DNA from 3 places in the Algoriphagus sp. oki45 genome. Region 3 is predicted to be linked to each of the others. Evidence: riboswitches for the same ligand, from Rfam matches in the RefSeq annotation. Region 3 holds a riboswitch; each other region holds the start of a gene.
What was found. A riboswitch is a leader RNA that binds a small molecule or an ion and turns the genes downstream of it on or off. The one in region 3 is predicted to bind S-adenosylmethionine.

Region 1 (3,275 bases), on a different contig from region 3:
GGAAACGGCTACAATCGTCGCCGCATAGGAAAGAGTACTTTTTGCGGAAAGGGATTTGGCAATGGGATTCATCATGATAATGGTACTGTCTCCAAACACAGGGATAGAAAGAATCCAACTGCTAAGCATCAGGGATAAATTCACGGATTTTTCTCCCACCCAGCGGAGTACTTTTTCGGCAATCACCATGGCTCCTCCGGTTTTTTCCAAAAAAGTACCCAAAATTACGCCTAGCAAAATCAATAATCCCACACTACCCAAAACTCCGCCAAATCCTTCAGAGATCGACTTGATGATCAACTCCGGCTCCATGCCCATCATCAATCCATAAATGATGGCTCCTACAAACAGTGCCAAAAAAGGATGAATGTCAAACTTGATGATAGCAACTAAAATGAGGGTCAGGGAGACCAGAATAATCAGGAGTGTGAGCATCTTGGGTTCAAAGGTTGGAGTCTGCTTTTTCCAGAGTTGGAAAAAGTGAATCCAAAAAATTAAAGAAAAATCAGGGAAAAGCATCCCCTCCAGTGGAAAAGTTGAAAATAGAAAGCCGGCTGAGCAGATGTCCAGCCGGCTTTTGATCTAGCCAATTCCTTATTTTGATCTTTCCAAAGCTTGTTCAACGTCTTGGATGATGTCGTCAGAATGTTCCAATCCTACCGAAAGTCGGATCAATCCATCTGAAATTCCCACTTTGGCACGCTCCTCTGCGGAAAGTTTGCTGTGGGTAGTAGAAGCGGGATGAGTGATGATGCTACGGCTGTCTCCAAGGTTGGCTGTCACCGAGATCATTTTCAGCTGGTCAATAAATCGCTGTGCTCTGGCCACTCCTCCTTTGAGAGAAAGGGTGATGATTCCGCCTCCCGCTTTCATTTGTTTGATTGCCAGGTCGTGTTGAGGATGGGAGGGGAGAAAGGGGTATTTGACTGCTTCCAAGTGGCTATTTCCTTCAAAATATTCTGCAATTCGAAGGGCGTTGGCGCAATGGCGGTCCATTCTTACTGCGAGTGTCTCCATACTTTTAGCCAAAATCCAAGCATTGAAAGGGGATATGGACGGCCCTGTATGCCGGGTGAAAAACTGTACCTCTTTAATGAGGTCCTTTTTCCCCAGAATCAAACCTCCCAAAACCCTTCCCTGTCCGTCGATGTATTTGGTAGCACTATGGGTGACGATATGAGCTCCCCACTTGGCCGGCTGCTGTAGATAAGGAGTGGCAAAGCAGTTGTCCACTACCAAAATCAACCCATGGGCCTGAGCAAATTTTCCCGCCCATTCCAAGTCGATGATTTCCAAGCCTGGATTGGACGGAGTTTCGATAAAGAGCATTTTGGTGTTGGGCTGGACCAGTTTTTCCCAATTTTGGCAATCTGAAATATCTCCATAGGTGGAGGTGATTCCCCATTTGGGGAAAACCCGGGTTAATAGCTGATGGGTGGATCCGAAAAGGGAGCGAGAAGCCAAAACATGGTCACCCTGCTCCAAAAGAGAAGCAATGCTCCCGAACATGGCCGCCATACCAGAGGCTGTGGCGATTCCATCATCCGTTCCTTCTGCCGCACAGACCTTTTGGATCAGATCTGCGGAGTTGGGATTGGCATAGCGCGAATAAATATTCCCCAGAATCTCGTCTGCAAACATGGCCCGAGCCTCCTCAGCTGAGTCAAAGGTGAAGCTGGAGGTAAGAAAGATGGGCGAGGAGTGTTCCTTTTCGTTGGTTCTGCTTTGGATTCGAATAGAATCTGTTTCAAAATGGCTCATGGCTTTAGGTATGGATAAGTATGGGCTTCAGGGGTGAAAAAAGAATTTCCCTAAGCAGAACCTGAACCAGAAAGAGGGGTAGATTAATCCGCCAATTTATAGTTCCCGCTGAGGGTAGGACTTGGCACCTTTCTCCTTGGCTGAAGATGGTTGCCAGAGGGTCATCGAGCCTAGTCTCTCGCCTCTTCTTTATAAATCAGTCACCTGAAGTGATGCAAAGAAAAAGGGAGAATTGGGTATTTCCAAATCTCCCTTGCAATCAGTCGTTGAATTGGGTCATAGTTTGGGCGATGCCGACGGTGCAAAACCCTTGAATCATGGATATCGCCCGATTCATCATCTCAGGTAGCTCCTCAAACTCTCGGGGCATAAATCTTCCCAAAACATATTCTACTTGTCTTCCTTTTGGGAAGTCGTCGCCAATCCCCATCCGTAATCGGGGATAATCCTGTCCACCCAAAAGCGCTTCAATATTTTTTAGCCCATTGTGTCCTGCTGAGCTGCCTTTTCCCCTCATGCGAAGTTTTCCAAAGGGAATGGCTACATCATCTACTAAGACCAGGATGTTTTCCTTGGGCACATTGAGTTCTTTCATCCAATAGTTGACTGCTTTGCCACTTAGGTTCATGTATGTAGTAGGCTTGATGAGATGTAGGGTTCTTCCTTTGTGTTTGATCTCGGTTTTGAAGGCCAGTCGGTCACTTTTCCACGCGGCCCCTTCCTTGTCAGCCAATCTATCCAAGGTCAAGAAGCCGATGTTATGTCGGGTGAGTTCGTATTCTGGGCCAATGTTTCCTAAGCCCACAATCAAATATTTCATATTCTATCCGGTTCAAGCTTTTGAAAATAAAAAATCCTGCCCGATAAAGGGCAGGATCTTAATAAACTGTTGGTAATTGAATTACTCAGCCTTTTTTCCTCTAAGTGCTCTCGGAATACCGATGGTCACGATGGAGACATTAGGAGAGGTAAGGATTTCATATCCTTCAGGCTTCAATTCACCTACTTTGAAAGATTTACCCAAGTCGAGGTTGGAAATATCAGCTTCGATAAAGTCAGGAAGGTTTTGAGCCAATCCTTTTACTTTCAATTTTCTGGTTTTGAATTCCAGCTTACCCCCTTTTGCAATACCTGGGGAGCTTCCTGTAATTTTAACAGGAATCTCAAACTTGATCGGCTTGTCATTGGTGAAAGCCATGAAGTCTGCATGAAGCAATACTTCACTTACCGGATGGAATTGAGCTTCTTTCAAAACCGCCTTCACGATAGTTCCTTCGATGTTCAATTCCACTAAGTGAACGTCCGGAGTATAGATCAAGTCCCTGAACAGGATGGCAGGGGAATGGAAATGAATTTGTTCAGGAATACCTGGACCGTAAACCACGCAGGGTACACTGCCGGTATCTCTGATCTCATTCAAAGAGGCACTGTCGAGATTTGCTCTTTTAAACCCTATAATCTCTAGTGTTTTCATATGTATTTGTATTTAAAATTGGTTTCTCAAATAAACAGAG
Region 2 (3,275 bases), 150 kb from region 3:
CGGATAAAATGGATCCTCAAAAGCGGATTACTCCCACCAATCGGGAACTCATAGCCCAAGGGGTGGGGAATTCCCTCTCAGGTCTCATTGGAGGCTTGCCTATCACAGCAGTAATCGTAAGAAGCTCAGCAAATATCACCTCCGGGGCCAAGACCAAGCTTTCAGCAATTTTTCATGGGCTTTTACTTTTGATATTGGTATTATCCATTCCTGGGATTCTGAATAAAATCCCGCTAAGCTGTCTTGCCGCCGTTCTATTTGTGGTGGGATACAAATTGGCGAAGCCTTCTATTTTTATTGAAATTTTTGAAAAAGGCTTAAATCAATTTATTCCTTTTTTGGTCACCGTATTGGCCATTCTGTTTACTGATTTGCTGGTTGGAATAGGCATCGGGATGGTTTTCGGGTTGTTTTTTGTGATCAAAACCAATTTTCAGCGAGCCATCACCATCACTGAACACAACGGAAACTACCTTCTCAAACTCCAAAAAGATGTATCTTTTTTAAATAAAGCATTTTTGGTCAAAAAGCTTGGTGAAATACCGGATGGGGCAAAAGTAATCTTAAATGCAAATAAGGCACAGTTTATAGATAATGACATTAAGGAAGTGCTGGATGATTTTATTCAGTCCTGTCCTTCCAAAAACATAGAAATTACCATAGAAGGCTATCATTACCATCTTTCCAAATCCCTATGAATCCTTACGAAAAACTTCTTTTACAAAACAAAGCTTGGTCCGAGGAGAAAATTCAAACAGACAAGGATTTTTTCAAGCGACTGGCAAATCAGCAAAAGCCCAAGTTTCTTTGGATTGGATGTTCAGATAGCCGGGTTCCCGCCAATGAGATTACAGGTACTGATCCCGGAGAAGTGTTCGTTCATCGAAACATTGCCAATATGGTCGTTCACACAGACTTGAATCTATTGTCTGTCCTTCAGTATGCGGTAGAAGTATTAAAGGTAGAGTATGTAATCATCTGTGGTCACTATGGATGCGGGGGTGTCGAAGCTGCTATCTCCCATCATTCGTATGGCTTGATTAATAAGTGGTTGAGAAATATCAAGGAAGTCTACAAGCTATACCAAGAAGAAATAGAGTCAATCAAGGATCACAAAGCCCAAGTCAATCGGCTGGTAGAATTGAATGTAATCGAACAGTGTCAGGATCTGATCAAAACGTCCATTATTCAAAAAGCCTGGAAGGAACGCCAAGCGCCGCACGTTTATGGTTGGGCTTATGGTTTGGAAGATGGAAAAGTAAAAGAGCTGGTAAAAATCGCCCCTGACTTGGAAAATGTTCATCCCATTTTTCGCTATTCAGATGATCAACTGAACACGATTTTATGATTTTGCCTTTGATTTAGAGACTTATTTTTGGGATTGTCAAAATCCCCTGTTTAATTTGCTACATCCTTACACTTTTTGTGCAGGGATTTATAAAGAAGAGGCGAGAGACAGGCTCTACGACCCTCTGGCAACCTTCCAAAGTGGAAAGGTGCCCATTCCTGCCGGAGAAGAGGGTCTTCTTCGGAACTATAAATTCCTTGCGGCATGAACAAATACTCCTCCCTCTATTACTTTCGGCTAAGCAGTTTTTCCTTTTTGGAAAGATCCGAATCCCTATTGGCTTTGCCTTCAGTTCCAATTGGCTTTGTTATTAATTCATCAGCCAATTCTTTTCCTTGTCTTTTAACCCTTTAATCCTATAAACCATGTCTAGTAATTATCGATTTGAAACCCTTCAGCTTCATGCTGGACAAGCACCTGACCCGACTACCAATTCACGGGCAGTTCCCATCTACCAGACCACTTCCTATACCTTCAACAGTGCGGAACATGGAGCCAATCTATTTGGCCTAAAGGAATTCGGAAATATTTACACCCGAATCATGAATCCCACTACGGATGTCTTTGAAAAAAGAATCGCAGCCTTGGAAGGGGGTGTGGCTGCTGTCGCCACTAGTTCTGGTCAGGCAGCTCAGTTTTTGGCTTTGAATAATATACTTCAAGCCGGTGAAAACTTTGTTTCCACCTCTTTTCTTTATGGAGGCACATACAACCAATTCAAAGTAGCATTCAAGCGAATCGGTATAGAAGCCAGATTTGCCAAAGGTGATTCTCCAGAAGCTTTTGAAAAACTGATCGACGCAAAGACTAAAGCCATCTATCTGGAAACCATAGGAAATCCGGAATTCAACATACCTGATTTTGAAGCTATCGCTGCCCTGGCGAAAAAGCATGAAATCCCACTGATTGTAGACAATACGTTTGGTGCTGGAGGGTATTTATTCCGACCTATCGAGCATGGAGCGAATATTGTGACCTCGTCTGCTACCAAATGGATCGGAGGACATGGTACCTCTATCGGCGGAATTATCGTCGATGCCGGCAATTTCAATTGGGGAAATGGAAAGTACCCTCAATTTTCTGAGCCGTCCGAAGGCTATCATGGCTTGAATTTTTGGGAGGTTTTTGGAGAAAACAATCCTCTTGGGCTTCCCAATATCGCCTTTGCTATCCGGGCTCGGGTAGAAGGCTTGCGGGATTTTGGGCCGGCGATCAGTCCTTTCAACTCCTTTCTCTTGCTTCAGGGAATAGAAACCCTTTCCCTTAGAGTACAAAGAACGGTCGAAAATGCCCTTGCAATCGCTTCTTGGCTAGAGTCTCATCCCAAAGTGTCCAAAGTAAAATACCCAGGATTGCCCTCATCTCCTTATCATGCCTTGGCCAAAAAATACCTTAAAAATGGGTTTGGAGGAGTTTTGAGTTTTGAATTAAAAGGAGACAAGGAGTCCACCTCTTCTTTTATCAATAATCTGGAGCTTATCTCCCACTTGGCCAATGTAGGTGACGCTAAAACACTGATCATCCAGCCTTCAGCCACCACCCATCAGCAGCTTAGCAATGAAGAGCAAGTAGCCGCAGGGGTGACACCTACTTTGCTGAGACTCTCCTTGGGTATTGAGCATATTGAGGATATCAAAGCTGACCTTCAGCAGGCTTTTGACAAATTATAATTAAATATTCCGATGGATCTCCTCCTTTCTTCTGAGGATTTGACAATGATTGATCACACCTTTCACAGCGATGAACCTCTTGTCTTGGAATCTGGACAAGTATTTCAATCTTACGATTTAGCCTATACCACTTATGGTCAGCTTAATGAGAATAAGACCAATGTAATATGGGTAGTCCACGCTTTAACCGGCAACTCTCATGCTGCAGAGTGGTGGGAAGGATTGATTGGGGAGGGGAAATTCTTTGATCCATCTGA
Region 3 (3,275 bases):
CTTGGGACAGCATACCGGAAAAGCAAGTCAGCTTGACGATATGGAAATCCGATATCGGACTACGAGGGCACTTTTTAATGTTGGTTATTCCATGACTGAAGAGGGAAGATTTCAATTGATTCACTATTTGGGACTGGGTTTCGGGTTTATGAATTTTCAGATGCTGCCCGAGGGCCAAGACCGAAATCTAGAACTATTTCTCCTAGATCCTCAGCAAGGATTTATCCTTCGGAAAAACGATATACACCAAGGAACTTCGCAGTTTGGAAATTTTTTGACTGAAATCGGCTTCCAACTGAGCTATGACTTTCCAATTCCAGGAAGAAAAGAAGCGCTCCAAGTCATCGCTAGAGGGGGGTATTCGTTTAGCCCAATCGAAAACTCTTGGAATATGAATGGGATTGCCTTCGATAATGCCCAGTCGGGAGCTTTTATCCGGGTGGGGGCAGGAATTTCTCTTCCTGATAGGAATTTCTTTTACAAGGATGCATCCATCGGAATTTCTCTATTTAGAGGGGTTCATTTTACCCAACCTGATGAATTGAATACTTACCTTAAATCCTTTGACTATCAGCCATTGGAAGGCAAACCTTCCAACTGGGGTCTTCGGATTTTGGGAGATACAGAGGGTATTTTATATGGCGTAGATATCTTTAATCTTGCCATGAGTGGACAGGCTAGCAATTTTCAGGAGCACAGCTTGAATAGTGTACGGGTTTATGCAAATGGGGGCCTCAAGCTGATTCAATTTGAGAATTTTGCTTTGGGATTGTTGGGAGGTGTAGGATATGGCAATCTGCGATACACGCTCAGCGAGGTGGACAAGCCTGATTTTCCGGAGCTGTTTGAAAAAAGGTATTTTGATGGGTACTTGAGAAGTTCTGGGGTAATGTTCAAGCCGGAAATGTTTTTTGAATATGGACTGCCGATGACCAAAAGGAAACTTTTTGATTTGGTATTTACTGCTTCTGCCGGTTATGAGCTGGCCTTTCCTGGATATAGTCTTGGTGAGATCTCTATGAATCAATACATGTCAGGTAGCTACCTGCTCTTTGGAATAGGGGTTCGGCCTTAGTTGAGATAAAGTTGAATCCTATTTTTATCCAAGTTTTACTTCTCGCAGTTGATTGGAATTCCCTTTTTGCTGTTATTTTTGCCTAGCTTATCGAGAAAGACCGAGGGAAGGGCCCTACGACGTCTTAGCAACCTGATAACAAGGTGCTAACTCCCATTCCGGATATGCCGGAAGAAGATGAGCGGAAAAGAATACCTCTCCGTACTTTTCTCCGTGTTTTGCTCGATTTGCTTTTTGATTTGAAGAACCTATTACCATGCAAAACCGAACCGAAGTCCTACTCCAAGCGATTGAAAAGCGAATCCTAATATTGGATGGTGCGATGGGCACAATGATTCAGCGCTATAAGCTGGATGAAAATGATTTCAGAAATCCCCAACTGGCCGATCACCCCAAACCTTTGAAAGGGAACAATGATCTCCTTTCATTAAGCAGACCTGATATCATCAAAGCCATCCATAGAGAATACCTGGAAGCTGGTGCTGATATCATTGAGACCAATACTTTTTCCGGTACTACCATCGCTCAGGAAGATTATTCACTGCCTCATTTGGCATATGCGATCAATTTTGAATCAGCAAAAATCGCAAGGGAAGTAGCTGAAGAGTTTACAGCACTGGATTCCTCCAAACCCCGATTTGTAGCCGGAGCCATGGGGCCTACAAACCGGACTGCTTCTATATCACCTGATGTCAACGATCCCGGGTATCGGGCGATTACTTTTGACCAACTTGCTGAAGCTTATTCAGAGCAGGTCCGAGGACTGTTGGATGGTGGGGCAGATATCATTTTGATCGAGACTATATTTGATACGCTCAATGCAAAAGCAGCGCTTTATGCTGTGCAGGAAGTGTATGAAGAAAGGAATATCCCGCTAGACCCTAGAGAAGGGGGGATTCCGATTATGATTTCAGGGACCATCACGGATGCTTCCGGGAGAACGCTCTCGGGACAGACCACAGAGGCCTTTTTGATTTCTGTTTCCCATGTTCCCTTGCTATCGGTAGGCTTAAATTGCGCGCTGGGAGCAAAAGAATTAAGACCTTATTTGAAAGTGCTTTCCCAAAAAGCACCTTTCTATGTTTCTGCCTATCCGAATGCAGGCTTGCCAAATGAATTTGGCGCATACGATCAGGGAGCGAATGAAATGGCCGATCAGGTCAGGGATTTTTTGAAAGAAGGAATGCTCAATATTTTGGGAGGATGCTGTGGTACAACACCTGACCATATTCGTGCTCTTGCAAAAATGGCTACAGAATTTCAGCCTAGAAAAATCGAAGAAGAATTGGAAGAGGAGGAAAGCAATGCCTAAGCAGAACTACATGAAATTGTCGGGACTGGAACCTTTGGTTTTCACCCCTAACATCAACTTTGTCAATATCGGCGAGCGGACCAATGTCACCGGCTCCAAAAAGTTTGCTCGGCTCATTTTGAATGGAAAATACGATGAGGCCCTGGATATCGCCTTGGATCAAGTCAGAGGCGGTGCTCAAGTCTTGGACGTATGCATGGATGAGGGCATGCTGGATGGAGAATACGCCATGACCCGTTTCCTCAACCTGATCGCTTCGGAACCGGAAATCAGCCGTATTCCCATCATGATCGATAGCTCCAAATGGAGTATCATTTTGGCAGGATTGAAGTGTGTGCAGGGAAAAGGGATTGTCAATTCGATTTCCCTTAAAAACGGAGAAGAGGAATTTGTGCATCAGGCAAAGACCATTAAGAAGTTTGGGGCGGCGGTGGTTGTTATGGCGTTTGACGAAAAAGGTCAGGCAGATACATATAATCGCCGAATAGAGATATGCGAGTGTAGTTATCGGGTTTTGGTGGATCAGGTCAATTTCAATCCTCAGGATATCATTTTCGACCCGAATATTTTCCCGGTTGCTACCGGCATGGAAGAGCATCGACGCAATGCACTTGATTTCTTTTTGGCCACAAAATGGATCAAGGAAAATCTTCCCGGCGCCAAAGTGAGTGGGGGGGTGTCCAATGTTTCTTTTTCCTTCAGAGGAAATGATCGGGTTCGTGAGGCCATGCATGCTGCATTTCTCTACCATGCTATACATCATGGTATGGATATGGGAATTGTCAACCCGACCATGCTGGAAGTATATGATGACATTCCCAAGGATCTCCTGGAAAGGGTAGAGGATGTTCTATTTGACCGAAGGTCAGATGCAACAGAGCGTTTGCT

Region 1: it holds a riboswitch for S-adenosylmethionine, as region 3 does, so the genes downstream of both, AAA942_RS17500 (trans-sulfuration enzyme family protein) here and AAA942_RS03445 (homocysteine S-methyltransferase family protein) in region 3, are expected to answer to the same signal.
Region 2: it holds a riboswitch for S-adenosylmethionine, as region 3 does, so the genes downstream of both, AAA942_RS02770 (O-acetylhomoserine aminocarboxypropyltransferase/cysteine synthase family protein) here and AAA942_RS03445 (homocysteine S-methyltransferase family protein) in region 3, are expected to answer to the same signal.

The regions. Positions count from the first base shown of each region.
Region 1 is NZ_BTPC01000004.1:342,925-346,199, reverse strand. Features, by position in the region: gene AAA942_RS17505 (GntP family permease) at 1-435, opposite strand, end outside; gene AAA942_RS17500 (trans-sulfuration enzyme family protein) at 595-1,761, opposite strand; SAM riboswitch class I at 1,855-1,959, opposite strand; gene pth (aminoacyl-tRNA hydrolase) at 2,021-2,581, opposite strand; gene AAA942_RS17490 (50S ribosomal protein L25/general stress protein Ctc) at 2,663-3,235, opposite strand; gene AAA942_RS17485 (ribose-phosphate pyrophosphokinase) at 3,262-3,275, opposite strand, start outside.
Region 2 is NZ_BTPC01000001.1:630,600-633,874, forward strand. Features, by position in the region: gene AAA942_RS02760 (SulP family inorganic anion transporter) at 1-698, shown strand, start outside; gene AAA942_RS02765 (carbonic anhydrase) at 695-1,348, shown strand; SAM riboswitch class I at 1,433-1,543, shown strand; gene AAA942_RS02770 (O-acetylhomoserine aminocarboxypropyltransferase/cysteine synthase family protein) at 1,714-3,018, shown strand; gene AAA942_RS02775 (homoserine O-acetyltransferase family protein) at 3,031-3,275, shown strand, end outside.
Region 3 is NZ_BTPC01000001.1:776,776-780,050, reverse strand. Features, by position in the region: gene AAA942_RS03450 (hypothetical protein) at 1-1,075, shown strand, start outside; SAM riboswitch class I at 1,160-1,259, shown strand; gene AAA942_RS03445 (homocysteine S-methyltransferase family protein) at 1,332-2,387, shown strand; gene metH (methionine synthase) at 2,380-3,275, shown strand, end outside.